One region of the Lysinibacillus sp. FSL R5-0849 genome, then DNA from elsewhere that is predicted to be linked to it. Evidence: predicted binding sites of a transcription regulator. Region 1 holds the regulator's gene; the other holds the start of a gene.
The links. Region 1 encodes LexA, which represses DNA repair genes until DNA is damaged. Its sites were predicted from a motif close to CGAACATATGTTCG; they were not measured.
Positions count from the first base shown of each region.

Region 1 (7,851 bases):
ATATGCAGTTTTTTTAATTAGACATATTTTAGAAGACCCTTGCCACCGGATGTATTCCTTTAGTGATACGACAGCCAATAGTAAAAAAAATACCGCAACACCCTGCGAATTCATACGTACGCTGAGTGTTGTGGTATTTTATTAAAAATCTTATAGTGCTTTTACTTTTGCAACTACATTCTCTACAGTGAATCCGTATTTTTCCATTACAATTTCCCCTGGAGCTGATGCGCCAAATTTATCGATTGCAAGCACATCACCTTCAAAGCCGGTATATTTATGCCAGCCGAATGATGCACCCATTTCTATCGCAAGACGTTTAGTGACAGCTTTTGGTAAAACAGATTCTTTGTAAGCAGCATCTTGTTTTTCAAAGCGGTCCATAGATGGCATTGAAACGACAGCTACATCCATGCCTTCAGCTTTTAATGCTTTTTGTGCCTCAACAGCAAGTGAAACCTCTGAGCCTGTTGCAATTAAAATCGCATCCGCTACTTCTTTAGTAGCAGGAGATACTGTGTAAGCACCCTTCGTCACACCTTCACGTACTGTTTCAATAGAAGCGTTAAGTACAGGTAAGTTTTGACGAGACAATACTAATACTGTTGGCGTATTTTCTGATGCAACGGCAAGCTCCCATGCAACAGCTGATTCATTGGCATCCGCAGGACGAACAACAGATAAATTAGGCATTGCACGTAATGATGCAAGGTGTTCGATTGGTTCATGTGTTGGACCATCTTCTCCTACAGCAATCGAGTCATGTGTAAATACATACGTTACAGGAAGACCCATTAATGCTGAAAGGCGAACTGCCGGACGAACATAATCTGAGAACACGAAGAATGTACCACCAAATACATTTAAACCACCGTGAAGTGCCATACCGTTTAAAGCAGCGCCCATTGCAAATTCACGAACACCAAACCAGATGTTGCGACCAGCATAATCGTCTGCAGAAAAATCGCCTGCACCCTTCATCGTTGTTTTATTAGAGCCTGCAAGGTCAGCAGAGCCACCAAAGAATGATGGTGTTTTCTTAGCGATAGCATTAATCGCATCACCAGAAGAAGAACGTGTTGCTACAGATTTACCAGCTTCATACACTGGTAATTCAGAAGCGAAGTCTGCTGGTAATTCACCATTCATAGCATGTTCAAATTGAGCTGCTAACTCTGGGAATTCTTGTTTATAAGCAGTAAATTTCGCATTCCAAGCTTCTTCAGACTGTGCTCCTTGCACTTCAGCTGCAGCATTAAACGTATCATATACTTCAGCAGGGATTTGGAAAGGCTCGTGTGCCCACTCATAAGCAGCTTTTGTTAATACCACTTCATCTGTACCAAGTGGAGCACCATGAGAATCTGCTTTACCCGATTTATTTGGAGAACCGAAACCAATCACTGTTTTCACTTCAATCAATGTTGGTTTGCCAGTTGATTTTTTAGCTTCTTCAATAGTTGCATTAATCGCATCAACATCTGTGCCATCTGCAACTTTTAAATAATTCCAACCATAAGATTCAAAACGTTTTTGTACGTTTTCTGAGAATGACTTTTCTAAGTCACCATCTAAAGAAATATCATTAGAATCGTAAAGCACGATTAATTTTTCAAGTTTTAAGTGACCAGCTAATGAAATAGCCTCTGCTGCAACGCCTTCCATTAAGTCACCATCACCACATAATGCAAATGTATAGTGGTCAACGATGTCATGACCTGGTTTATTGTAAGTAGCTGCTAAATGACGCTCAGCCATTGCCATACCTACAGTCATGGCAATACCTTGTCCTAGAGGACCAGTTGTCGCTTCCACACCTACTGTATGACCATATTCAGGATGTCCTGGTGTTAATGAATCCCATTGGCGGAAGCTCTGAATTTCCTCCATTGGTAAACCATAGCCGCCTAGATGAAGTAGGCTGTATAGAAGCATGGAACCATGACCAGCTGATAATACAAAACGATCGCGATTATACCATTTTGGGTTCGCTGGATTATGGCGTAATTGTTTTGTCCAAAGCGTATAAGCCATTGGCGCTGCCCCCATTGGTAAACCTGGGTGACCAGAATTTGCTTTTTCAATAGCATCGATTGACAAAGTTCGGATAGCATTAATTGCTAATAAATCCGCATGTTGAGTCATTATATTGTGACATCCTTTCTCGTCCTATAATTGTTCTTCTACAGTTTAGTCAACATTGCTTTAGAAAACAATGCTTTTGTAATACTATTTGTATTTTCATACATACTTTATTGAATTGTGTCACATTAATTTAGAAATTTATTTTTTTTCGCTTGTCTTACCTTCTCAGGCGTGACATCATTTCCTTCTGCATCAACCACTTTTACGTTTTCAATCGTATCACGCATTGTTGCTCTAAATGTATCTAAGTATTCCTTACGAAGCGCTGTTCGCTCCTTTGCCTCTTCATCCGTTAGTTGACCGCTTTTCGCTTTAGCAGAAAGTTCATTTATACGGTTAATTTTTTCTTTTGATAACATCGTTACACACCTTTCAGTACCTACCTTATTGAACTCAGTATGCAAAGTATAGCACGGTTTCCCATTAAATGCAGTTATACCAACCCCTATTCAAGCTGTTGAAATAAAAAACACATGACTTCCAGATGTTTGAAGTGTATAAATATTATATGGAAGGAAAAATTTAACTATCTATTGGAGGATATACATGTGAACGTGACAACTAAGCGATTACTCATTCGAACATTTCAAGAGCAGGACTGGGAAGCTGTTTATAGCTATACTTCAGATGAAAAAGTGATGCACTATATGCCTGAAGGTGTTTTCAATGAAGAACAGGCAAAGAAATTTATTGCAGAAAATAGTAACGACAAAGCAAAACATTTTGCTATTGTTTCAAATAATTGCGAGCAAGTGATTGGTCATATCGTTTTCCATCCTTGTTTCGGCGATCATACTTATGAAATCGGTTGGGTACTAAATCCAGCTTATCAAAATCAAGGCTTTGCTTCTGAAGCTGCTCGTGCTGTATTAGACTATGGATTTAATGAAAAGAAACTTCATAGAATTATTGCAACGTGTCAGCCCGAAAATATCGCTTCCTATAAAGTTATGGAAAAGATCGGAATGAGGCGTGAAGGATATTTTAAAAAGTGTATACCATATGGGAATGAATGGTGGGACGAATACTATTACGCAGTTTTACATGAAGATTGGAATATTTTATTAGAAGATTAGAAGAACGTTAAACGCTTGTGAAAATGCGCGCCTATAAACGTTGTTGGGCACTGCATCTATGATCCGACCATACAATTTAGCTTGATGAACTTCTGAAGAAGTCCTATTGAGGAGGTATGTTTCGATGGCAAAATTTCATCCTGATTACATGATTACTATGAAAGATTTTGTAAAAGAACACTCAGACCTATTACGAAAACAAACGCAAGACGTTGCCATACCAGTTCCCTTAGAGGACCGACATATATTATTTTCTATGCTTCAATATTTAAAAAACAGCCAAGACCCGATTTTAATAAAAAAGTATAAACTCCGTCCTGGTAGTGGCCTCTCTGCCAATCAAATTGGCGTAGATAAGAGAATGTTTGCTGTACTTTTTGAGAATCACGACCAAAAACATGAAATGATGTTCATTAACCCAAAAGTAATGAGCCATTCTTTCAATATGATCTATTTGCCTGAGGGTGAAGGGTGTCTGTCTGTTAATCGACCTGTTCACGGTTTTGTACCAAGATATGAACGAATTAAAGTAAAAGCCTATAATATTGATGGACAGGAATTTATTATGTCTTTAAAAGGCTATGAATCTATCGTTGTACAACATGAAATCGATCATTTAAACGGCATTATGTTTTATGATCGAATTAATAAAGATAACCCTTTTCAGCTACCCAAAAATGTTATTATTGAAAGCTTATATTAAAAAAAATTAGCGGGCTATATTATTTGCCTGCTAATCTTTCTTGATGCTCTTGGAATCGGCGATGTACGGTTGCCTTACTTACCTCAAAGCCTAGTCCTCTAAGCGTAATGGAAATTTCCTCAAAGGTAAAACCACGATTCCGTAGCTTCACAATTTCATCAACAGGGAGTTCTTTCCGTTCCTGACCATGTGGATTGCCACGATTGGATAGGTTATTTTCAGGGCGATAGCCATTTTCAACAGCACGTCGCATACCTCTGCGGATTTTTGCATTATGTATTCTACGTTGATATTCCTCTACAATTGCTAAAATCTCTAGTAGCATCGTATCCATTTCGTTTAATTGGACTGGTCCTGCATCACGCATCGAATAAACATCTGTTGCTGATTTTTGTAATAAATGCAATACTGCCATTCTTGCATTTCCACGACCTAAACGAGTTTCATCTTGTACAAAAAGAGCTTTTATTTCCTTCTCTTTTATAAAATCAAGCATTTCAAGTAAGCCTTCGCGTTCAACATCATAACCGCTATGCTTATCTTTAAAAACACCCTTTACTTCATAGCCTTGTTCTTTAGCATAGTGCACTAATTCTTCTTGTTGGCGCTCTAATGAGGAGCTTTGCGTTTCTTTTTCAGTACTTACTCGGCAATAGACAACAGCCGTCATTTGATTATTTTTCATTGTTCGTTTCTCGCAATTTCAATAGTTTTGATGGGACTGGCTTGATCACTCAAAACTGGAATGACTAGAGATTTACCTGCCACGATTTTAATGTCTGCTAACTCATTTTCTGATTTGACAAGCTTAATCCAATCTTCTTTACTCATTTTACCACGGTATTGTTCTGCTAACGACCACAAGCTATCCCCATGTTCGATTTGAATTTCAGCGTAATTAACATCCCCCGGATCAGTGATGTAAAGGTAACTTGCGAAGAGTAAACAAGCACCTAATAATATAGTGATATGTGTATTTTTCTTTAGCCATGTCATCATTAAAACCTCATTTCTAGAATGTTTGTTCGGAATGTATGTTCTCATAATAAAGCGAACAAACGTTTTTGTCAAACACTTTTCGAACCTATGTTTGCATACGTGTTCGCATTCTGTTATACTATCAAATAAGAAGATTGATATTAGAAAAAAGAGGTGAGCAATCATGAAAAAAGTATCGAAAAGACAAGAGGACATTTTAGCGTTCATTAAAGACGAGGTACGAGCTAAAGGGTATCCGCCATCAGTCCGTGAAATCGGGGAAGCTGTTGGACTTGCTTCAAGTTCAACTGTTCATGGTCATTTGGCTCGATTAGAACAAAAGGGTTTTATTCGTCGAGATCCAACTAAGCCACGTGCTATTGAAATTCTTGAGCCTGAGGAATCCATCCAAAAGCAACATGTCATCCATGTACCACTTGTAGGGAAGGTTACAGCAGGTTCTCCTATTACAGCTATCGAAAATATTGAAGAGTATTTCCCACTGCCAGATACATATGGCACGAGTGAGGATCAGTTATTCATGTTAGAAATTATGGGTGAATCGATGATTGAAGCAGGAATTTTAGATGGTGACTTAGTGATCGTAAAGCAAAAGTCAACGGCCATTAACGGAGACATTGTTGTAGCCATGACAGCTGAGGATGAAGCTACTGTAAAACGCTTCTTTAAGGAAAAAAACCATTTCCGTTTACAGCCTGAAAATTCATCAATGGAACCGATTATCGTCGATCAAGTATCAATTTTGGGACAAGTTGTTGGTCTTTACCGCCGTGTACATTAATTAAATGAGGGTTTGAGGATTGTGTTCCTTCACTGAGCATATATCCTCTTTTTTACGCAAAAAAAAGAATCCATTAACTATTGGATTCTTTTTACAATGACCTCTCTATGCTTCTTTTTTAAATTTCAAGCTCGCTTCAACAAATGCTGCAAATAACTTTTGTGCATGCTGATCTCCCGCTACAGCTAATTCCTCTGGGTGCCATTGGACAGCCAAACAGAATGGTAATTCTTCATGCACCACTGCTTCAATAATGCCATCACTTGATTTCGCTGCAACTTTTAAATTCTCCGCTAGTACATTCACTGACTGATGATGAAAAGAATTGACGGCAATTTTCTCTTGTTCCAGAATAGTCGCTAATAAATTCTCCGCAATAATTTGTACATAATGCGTTGCTACTGACCTACCAGCTTGTTGCATATGTTTGATTAGCTTCGTACTATAATGGTCACTATCAATGTCCTGATATAACGTCCCACCTAATGCAACATTTAATATTTGGATACCCCGACAAATGCCAAAAATAGGCATTTTACGTACAAATGCAGCCTCAATTAATGCTAATTCCACGGCATCTCTAGCTGGATGAATTTTACCTAGCTTTGGTGAAGGCTCCGCTCCAAATAGAAAAGGATGTACATCATAGCCTCCCGATAGCATTAAGCCATCCGTAAGGGCTAAAATTTGAGCAGCATCTTCCTCCACACCTAACGGAATAATAAGGGGGATACCACCCGCCTTAATAATACTTTTGCTGTAAGCAGCATTTAAATGAGCTGATAAATCATCTTCTACAAAAGCTGTAATTCCAATAATCGGCTTCACTTGATTCCCCTCCACAACATTGAAGATTAAACACTTACCAATAACCTAAATACCAATTGATGAACGAATCTCCGTAGAAATAAACAATAGTAGCGGCTAATGCAATAGATGGACCAAAGGGAATATGTGTTTGTCTTCCTTGTTTATGCTTTAATAAGACAACTATTCCGATTATCATACCTATGATAGCGGCAATAAATAAAGTCAACAACGTATGAATAGTACCGAGAACGAGACCAATTAAAAAGAAGAATTTAATATCGCCCCCTCCCATTCCACCTTTCGATAAGACCGCAATACTGTATAATATGCCAAAACCAACGAGTGCACCCACTAGGCTGTCCCACCAAGGTGTTAAGGGTGACAGTACACGTCCTATGACCAAAAAAGGCAAAAAGAATAAAAGAATCTTATCTGGAATTAACAGATAGATAAAATCTGAAACAACTATAATGACTAACAATGAGATGAACGATAAAGCTACTATAAATTCTAAACTCCAGTTTAGCTCCAAATAAGCAAAGGCGAATAATCCCCCAGTTAACAATTCTATCACTGGATATAGCCAAGAAATTTTAAAGCCACAGCCTCTACATGTTCCTCTTAAAAACAGATAAGACAATACTGGCACTAAATCAAGAGCCGTCAATTGTCTCTGACAGCTCGTACAATGGGAGGAAGGATATACAAGAGACTCCTTCCGCGGCACACGTAAGCCAACTACATTATAAAAAGAGCCAAAGACTAGACCAACTAAAAAAATGATAATTGTATAAGCCATTTCCAAATTTATGTCCTCCTAAACCAATAGGCGCCCATACAATAAGTATGATGCGCCTATTCATATAATTATTGTAGTCTTGCTCAGCAATCCACGTATCGAATGTTATTCAAAACAATGGACATTGAAAATGAGTGATGTATTTGAAGAATATTTCATAAAAGGTTTGAAGTCATAAGGTACGAAGAAAGAGGGAGTAGAGTAAGAGTAGTATCAGTTTAGCACAATATAAAAGAGATTCCAAAAATTATTGGAATCTCTTCAATTTATTTCCTCAGCAACCTACCAGACAACAGCATGCCAATGCCACCAATTGTTATAAATAGAACAGCTCTAATTAATAAATCAAGGGCTGATAAGTCAAAGAAAATAAGCTTGATAAACGCAATGACTAAAATAACAAAACCTGTAGTACGAAGCGTTTTTAAATGTTGTGTGGAACTAAGCCATAGCGAAATGCTCGCTGTGAGGAATAATGTAATCGTTGTAAGAGCTATACTTAGCTTCCAATCAAGTAGATGACTATACGTAAATTGAT
Region 1 covers NZ_CP152004.1:1,210,712-1,218,562, reverse strand. The annotation lists gene tkt (transketolase) at 151-2,145, opposite strand; gene MKY80_RS05695 (DUF896 domain-containing protein) at 2,271-2,504, opposite strand; gene MKY80_RS05690 (GNAT family protein) at 2,694-3,221, shown strand; gene def (peptide deformylase) at 3,346-3,924, shown strand; gene MKY80_RS05680 (recombinase family protein) at 3,944-4,609, opposite strand; gene MKY80_RS05675 (LysM peptidoglycan-binding domain-containing protein) at 4,606-4,968, opposite strand; gene lexA (transcriptional repressor LexA) at 5,087-5,704, shown strand; gene MKY80_RS05665 (gamma-glutamyl-gamma-aminobutyrate hydrolase family protein) at 5,810-6,532, opposite strand; gene MKY80_RS05660 (A24 family peptidase) at 6,567-7,319, opposite strand; gene MKY80_RS05655 (DUF2339 domain-containing protein) at 7,580-7,851, opposite strand, start outside.

Region 2 (7,851 bases), 1.3 Mb from region 1:
TTTGGCACGACCTGCTACTTCTACCTCTGCGACATTCATTTTCTTGACAGCCCCTCGTTGCGTCACAATAACGACATATTGTGTTTCATCTGGCTGTAGAACATTGACCCCTACTAAAGCTTCTCCATCTTTTAACGTAATCCCTTTAACGCCGCCTGTTTTCACACCAGTAACTGGTAATTCCTCAATAGGGAATCGAATAGCATACGCCGTATCAGTTGTTAAGAGCAATTCCACATCATCCGTCATAAACGATGCATAAATCATTGCATCGCCCGCTTTAACATTCATTGTTTTAATCGGCTTCGAGTAACGCGTCACTGCATAATCTGCGAGCGGTGAACGTTTAATTTGTCCATCTTTCGTAGCAGTTAAAATATACGTATTTGGTTGTTCAAATGTTTCAAAGCCATAGACTGCAATAATTGATTCATCTTCACTTGTTGGCACAATACTAGAAATATGCTGACCAAGGTCCTTCCAACGAATATCAGGTAATTCGTGAACTGGCTGATAAATATAATTCCCTCTATTTGTAAATAACAATAGATGATGCTGCGTATTTAAGTTTGCTTCATACAATAAGTAATCGGAATCCTTCATCGCAAAATCTTGACCATTGGAAGCGGCATGGGATCGTGTAGAAGTACGTTTAATATAGCCATCTTTCGTGACAGTCACCACAACCTCTTCGCTTGGAACAAGGACATCTAATGTAATTTTAATTTCTTCTATTTCTTGTTCAATTCTCGAGCGACGCGGCTCTGTGAAGCGTTTTTTAATATCTAGTAATTCCTGTTTAATGACACGTACAAGCTTGGCCTCGCTTTGTAAAATTCCTTCTAGCTTGGCAATCAATTTATTTAAATCATCCTGTTCTTGGCGGAGCTCTGTAATATCGGTATTCGTTAAACGATATAATTGCAGGCTCACAATCGCCTCTGCTTGTACCTCGGTAAAATCGAACTTTGCTTGTAAATTGAGCTTGGCATCCTTCTTATCATTTGAAGAACGAATTGTCGCAATGACTTCATCTAAAATAGACAATGCTTTAATTAAGCCATCTACGATATGGGAACGATCCTTTGCCTTTTGTAAATCATATATAGAACGATTTGTGACCACTTCTTTTTGGTGAGTAATATAGGCGTCCAATAATAATGGCAATGTCATCATCGTTGGGCGACGATTATGAATCGCAATCATATTAAAATTGTAAGCTACTTGTAAATCTGTTGTTTTAAATAAGTACTGTAAAATCCCTTGTCCAGGAACATCCTTTTTCAGCTCGATTACGACACGTAACCCTGTACGGTCAGATTCATCACGAATTTCAGCAATCCCTTCAAGGCGTTTATCTACACGCTGCTCATCAATTTTTTTTACAAGATTCGCTTTATTCACGTCGTATGGTAATTCGGTAACAACGATTTGCTCTTTGCCACCCTTAATAGGTTCCACCACAGCCTGCGCACGGACAATAATTTTACCACGCCCTGTTTCATATGCCTTTTTAATGCCGTCCACACCTTGAATAATACCGCCTGTTGGGAAATCTGGACCTTTGAGTACCGTCATCAATTCATCCACTGTTGCAGTAGGCTTGTCTAAGCGCATCAATACAGCATCTAGCACTTCATCTAGTGCATGAGGTGGAATATCAGTTGCATAACCCGCAGATATCCCTGTAGAGCCGTTTACTAGTAAATTAGGGAAACGTGCTGGTAAAACAGTTGGCTCCATATCCTGATCATCGAAGTTTGGTACGAATTCAACCGTTTTCTTCCCGATATCTCGTAACATTTCACCCGCAATCGCAGATAGTCTTGCCTCAGTATAACGCATGGCAGCTGGCGGATCTCCATCAACTGAACCGTTATTCCCATGCATTTCAATGAGCATATGACGAGCTTTCCAATCCTGACTCATACGTACCATTGCCTCATAGACAGAGCTATCTCCGTGTGGATGGTAATTACCGATTACATTACCGACTGTTTTAGCCGATTTACGGAAAGGTTTTTCGTGTGTATTACCTTCTGTAAACATCGCATATAAAATTCGACGCTGTACAGGTTTAAGACCGTCACGTGCATCTGGCAACGCGCGGTCTTGAATAATATATTTACTATAGCGACCAAAACGGTCACCCATTACTTCTTCTAAAGGTAAATCTTGAAACTTTTCTGTGCTACTCATGCTTGGCCCTCCTCTTGTTGGATGAATTCATTTTCTAAAATGTTAGCATCATCCTCCATACCGAAGTCTACATTGGCTTCGATCCATTTACGACGTGGCTCTACCTTATCGCCCATTAACGTCGTGACACGTCTCTCTGCACGTGCACCATCCTCGATTGTGACACGAATTAATGTACGTGTGTCAGGGTTCATTGTTGTATCCCATAGCTGGTCTGCATTCATCTCACCAAGACCTTTATAGCGCTGTAATATGTAACCCTTTCCAACTTGTTTGATGGCCTTTTGTAAATCATTTTCTGTCCAAGCATATTCAATCACTTCTTTTTTGCCAGTCCCTTTAGAAACTTTATAAAGTGGCGGTAATGCAATAAAGACTTTACCAGCCTCGATGAGCGGACGCATATAACGGTAGAAGAACGTTAATAGCAATACTTGAATATGAGCGCCATCTGTATCAGCATCGGTCATAATGACTACTTTATTGTAGGCTGAATCCTCAACAGCAAAATCTGTTCCAACACCTGCACCAATCGCATGAATAATCGTTGAAATTTCTTCGTTTTTCATAATATCCTGAAGCTTGGCTTTTTCCGTGTTAATAACTTTCCCGCGCAGTGGTAATATTGCCTGGAATGTACGATCGCGACCTTGTTTTGCAGAACCACCCGCTGAATCACCTTCGACTAAATATAATTCATTTCTCGCCGCATTACGTGACTGTGCAGGCGTTAATTTCCCTGACAGAATCGTACTACCCTTTTTGTTTTTCTTACCATTTCGCGCATCCTCACGAGCTTTACGAGCCGCTTCACGTACTTGCTGCGCACGAATCGCTTTACGCACAAGAGATGCCGACAATTCAGCATTTTCCTCTAGCACATACAAAATTTGCTCAGACACCACACTATCTACTGCTGAACGGGCCTCACTTGTACCAAGCTTGCCCTTTGTTTGTCCTTCAAATTGTAATAAGTGCTCAGGAATACGGACAGATACGATAGCTGCTAAGCCCTCTCGAATATCCGTTCCTTCCAAGTTTTTATCCTTATCCTTTAATAAACCAATTTTTCTTGCGTATTCATTAAAAACACGCGTCAGAGCTGCTTTTGCACCTGTTTCATGGGTACCGCCATCTCGTGTCCGTACATTATTAACAAACGACAAAATCGTTTCAGAATAACCATCGTTATATTGGAAGGCGAACTCTACTTCAATATCATCTTGAATACCTTCCACATATTTCACAGGATGAAGAACATCTTTCTCTTCATTCAAATAAGCAACGAAAGCTTCAATGCCGTTCTCATAAAAGAACATATCATTTTTACCTTCCTCGCGCTCATCAATTAATTCAATTTTTAAGCCCTTTAATAAAAAAGCTGACTCCCTTAAACGTTCTGCTAACGTATCATAATTATATTTTGTAACAGAGAAAATCGTTTCATCAGGTAGGAAATGAACAAGCGTACCTGTCTGCTTCGTTTGACCAATTTCTTCAAGTGTTGTCACTGGATGTCCACCATGCTCGAAGCGCTGGCGATATTTTTTACCATCACGATGGATGGTTACTTCTAAAAATGTGGATAGCGCATTCACGACAGAAGAACCTACACCGTGCAAGCCGCCGCTCGTTTTATAACCGCCTTGTCCAAACTTACCACCTGCATGAAGGACAGTAAAAATAATTTCAGGAGTAGGTTTACCCATCTTATGCATACCAGTTGGCATTCCACGGCCAAAGTCGCGTACGCTAATACTCTGGTCTTTGTGAATCTTGACAATAATATGAGATCCAAAGCCAGCCAATGCTTCATCCACCGCATTATCAACGATTTCATACACAAGGTGATGAAGTCCACGGCCATCTGTGGAACCGATATACATGCCTGGTCGTTTGCGCACCGCTTCTAATCCTTCTAATACTTGTATAGCGTCATCATTATAGACGCTAGGTGACTGTTTATTCGTCAAAAAAATTCCCCTCCAAAAAACAAACACTTGTTCTATTTATGTTCTCATCCTAATAATAATAGCATTTCCTGTCAATAGTTAGCGACAGGTCCCATTAAATTTTTAAAAATTGCTCACAGTTTTAATATACACTTTAAATAGTAAACATCTTCAACAGTTGCTTAAAATTGGAATTTAAGCAAGACAGACTACCACTAGTATCCGTAAACACCTGACGCATCGTAGCTTATTTAGTTGCAATATAGTTGATGCGTCAATGTCATGTAAATGAATAAAGTTAGACTTCTATTCTACCAAAGGAATGAACGAATGACAAAATTGCCTTTTTGCCTATATTTTGATAAAGAATTTTTTCGTTCTTTCATCAATCATGCCTAAAAGCCTATCTCTAACTTACTTTAGTTTCTTTTGTATTGAATTCAAGACTCCTTACGAAATCTCCTTCATAACATTGTAGATTAGCAAGAAAAAGTGTAAAATACTTGTTACAAACTATTAGTACCAAGTGATGGACTATGAATGAAAGGAGTCCAACTATGATCAATGGACTTATTATTTTATGTGCTTATCTAATCGGCTCTATACCTTCAGGGCTATGGATAGGTAAAATTTTTTATAATACCGATATCCGAGAACATGGAAGCGGTAATCTTGGAGCAACCAATACGTTCCGAACATTAGGAAAAAAAGCTGGTATTGTTGTGACTGTGATGGATGTTCTAAAAGGGACTGCCGCTGTCTTACTAGCTGCACTTCCAATATTCTCAGACAGTTCTATCCATTCCTTAATCCTAGGTCTTGTTGCAGTGATTGGTCATATGTTTCCAATCTTCGCCAATTTCCGTGGTGGAAAAGCCGTTGCCACATCAGCAGGTGTTTTATTAGGCTATTCATGGCCATTGTTTGTCTTGCTCCTAATTGCCTTTCTTGTGACATTGAAAATCACAAAAATCGTCAGCTTAACATCTATGATAGCCGCTTTAGTAGCACTTATCTATTCAATCGTTTATTATTTTGTTACAGGTGACTTTGCATTAAGCATCTTGGTAGCCTTTTTATTTACCTTTATTATTTATCGTCATCGTGCCAATATTGTACGTATTAAAAATGGCACCGAGCCAAAGGTAAAATGGCTGTAAGAAGAGAGGAGCATTCGCTATGAAAATTGCACTGACAGATGAAGCCCTACAATGGTTCAAACAAGAGATGGAAGTAGAACCTGGCGATACTATTCGCTTTTATGCACGCTATGGTGGCTCAAGTCCTTTTCACGAAGGCTTTTCACTAGGCATGACGCGAGAAGAGCCCATCGGCATTGGAGCAGAAGCAGTCATTGATGGCGTAACCTATTACATCGATGAAAAAGATTTATGGTTCTTTAACGATCACAATCTACATGTGGACGTGGATGCTAGTTTAGATGAATTACAATACGAGTATCGTACATAAAGCAGTATTTTCCTTTCAGTCTCTGAAAGGAAATACTGTTTTTTTATTTGAAAAATAGTAGCTAGAATTTCATTCCTTTTTTCGTTTATCTCCGCACAAAGTTGTCCATTCTATATATAGTGAACATCCATTTGAGGAGGAAAACCCATGTCCATATCAAACAAGATCGATCCCTCCCCATCCCTTACAACGGACGATTTATTAAATACTTCCCTTGCCAAAAATATAAAAGTCATTCAAAACACTCTCGGTCATAGCAATGACATCATTATACGAGAAATTACCATTGGTGAAGCTGAACCCCATCGACTGGCCATTATTTCCATTGATGGCTTATCCGATAAAACGATGATTTCGGATTCAGTGATTGATAAATTAATGGCGAATATTGAGGAAGAACAAGAAATTGAAATTACTACCATTAATCAATATGTGCGAAGTTCCTATTTAACTGTTGGTGATGTGATGAATATCGAAAATTTCACATCATTGTATTATGCCATCCTTAATGGTGAAACCGTCATTTTATTAGACGGCTTTGCTGAAGGCATTGTAACAAGTACGAAAAGTGCAAAGGATAGAGCTGTCACAGAGCCCTCAACCGAATCCGTTATTAGAGGACCTCGAGAGTCCTTTACTGAAACTTTGCGTACGAATACCGCGCTCATTCGACGAAAAATAAAAAGTCCAAATCTTTGGATTAAGTCTCGAGTCATCGGTGAAGTGACACAAACAGATGTCGCCGTGATGTATATACATGGTATCGCCAGTGACAAAATTGTTGCGGAGGTGTTAGCGCGGTTAGATCGCATTAATATCGATGGCATTTTAGAAAGTGGCTATATTGAGGATTTTATTCAAGATTCTAAAAATACCATGTTTCCAACCATTTACAACTCAGAACGGCCAGATGTTATTGCTGGTGAATTATTAGATGGGAAAGTGGCGATTCTAGTAGATGGTACCCCCTTTGTATTAGTGGTGCCTGCATTATTTACTTCCTTTTTGCAATCAGCAGAAGACTACTATCAACATTGGATGATTAGTTCCCTCATTCGTATTTTACGTTTCTTTGGTATTAGTTTGGCATTGGTAGCACCATCTCTCTATGTTGCGATTACGACGTTTCATCAAGAAATGCTACCGACGGCCATGCTAATTAGTATCGCCTCACAACGAGAAGGCGTGCCCTTCCCTGCCGTAGTGGAAGCACTTATTATGGAGCTTGCCTTTGAGATACTACGAGAGGCAGGGCTTCGAATGCCGCGAACAATCGGTCCAGCTGTGTCCATCGTAGGTACGCTGGTAATTGGCCAGGCAGCGGTAGATGCCGGTGTTGTCTCGGCTGTAATGGTTATAATAGTGGCATTAACGGCCATTTGTAGTTTTTTATTCCCTGCTTATGGTTTGTCCAATACGATTCGTGTACTGCGCTTTCCATTAATGATCTTAGCTGCTATGTTTGGTCTTTTTGGAGTTATGTTTGGCATTATTATCATTATTCTTCATTTATGCAGCATTCGTTCATTTGGTGTACCGTATTTAAGCCCGTTTGCTCCTTTAATTTTACAGGATCAAAAAGATGCATTTTTATTGCTTCCTCGTAGACGTTTATTAACACGTCCACGTTTAGTCAATCAGAAAAACGTTGTTAGAGGGCATAAATATGTCCCAAGAACAGGTCGGAAATAAAACTACTGAACAAATGAGGAATAAAATATGGCAAAAGTAAAAGTAATCTGCTTACTATGCATCCTCACTTTACTGTTAAGTGGTTGCTGGAGTAAGCGTGAATTAAATGAATTAGCCATTGTTGTAGCGCTTGGTATAGACAAAGTAGATGATGAGTATGAGATTACCGTTCAAATAGTTGATCCTAGTGAGGTTTCCATGCGACAAGCTTCCACTCAGCGCTCCCCTGTTGTCAGCTATCATTCTAGAGGGGAAACAATTTTTGAGGCCATCCGCAAAATGACTACCATTGCTGCACGGAAGCCATATTTTGCCCATCTACAGGTAGTCGTTTTAGGTGAAGATCTCGCTAAAGATGGAATCAGTGATTCATTAGATTTAATTGCACGAGACCATGAGTTTAGAAAGGATTTCGATGTCATCATGTCTTATGAGGCTACAGCTAAGGAAGTGTTAAATGTTCTCACACCTATCGAAAAAGTTCCTGCTAATAAAATCTTAAACTCCCTCAAAGTTTCTGAAAAAGTTTGGGGCTCTA
Region 2 covers NZ_CP152004.1:2,474,656-2,482,506, forward strand. The annotation lists gene parC (DNA topoisomerase IV subunit A) at 1-2,199, opposite strand, end outside; gene parE (DNA topoisomerase IV subunit B) at 2,196-4,172, opposite strand; gene plsY (glycerol-3-phosphate 1-O-acyltransferase PlsY) at 4,709-5,311, shown strand; gene MKY80_RS12080 (HesB/YadR/YfhF family protein) at 5,331-5,621, shown strand; gene MKY80_RS12085 (spore germination protein) at 5,769-7,313, shown strand; gene MKY80_RS12090 (Ger(x)C family spore germination protein) at 7,341-7,851, shown strand, end outside.
Region 2: a site for LexA is predicted at 4,193-4,206, ahead of parE (DNA topoisomerase IV subunit B). Genes of this name have one in related genera too.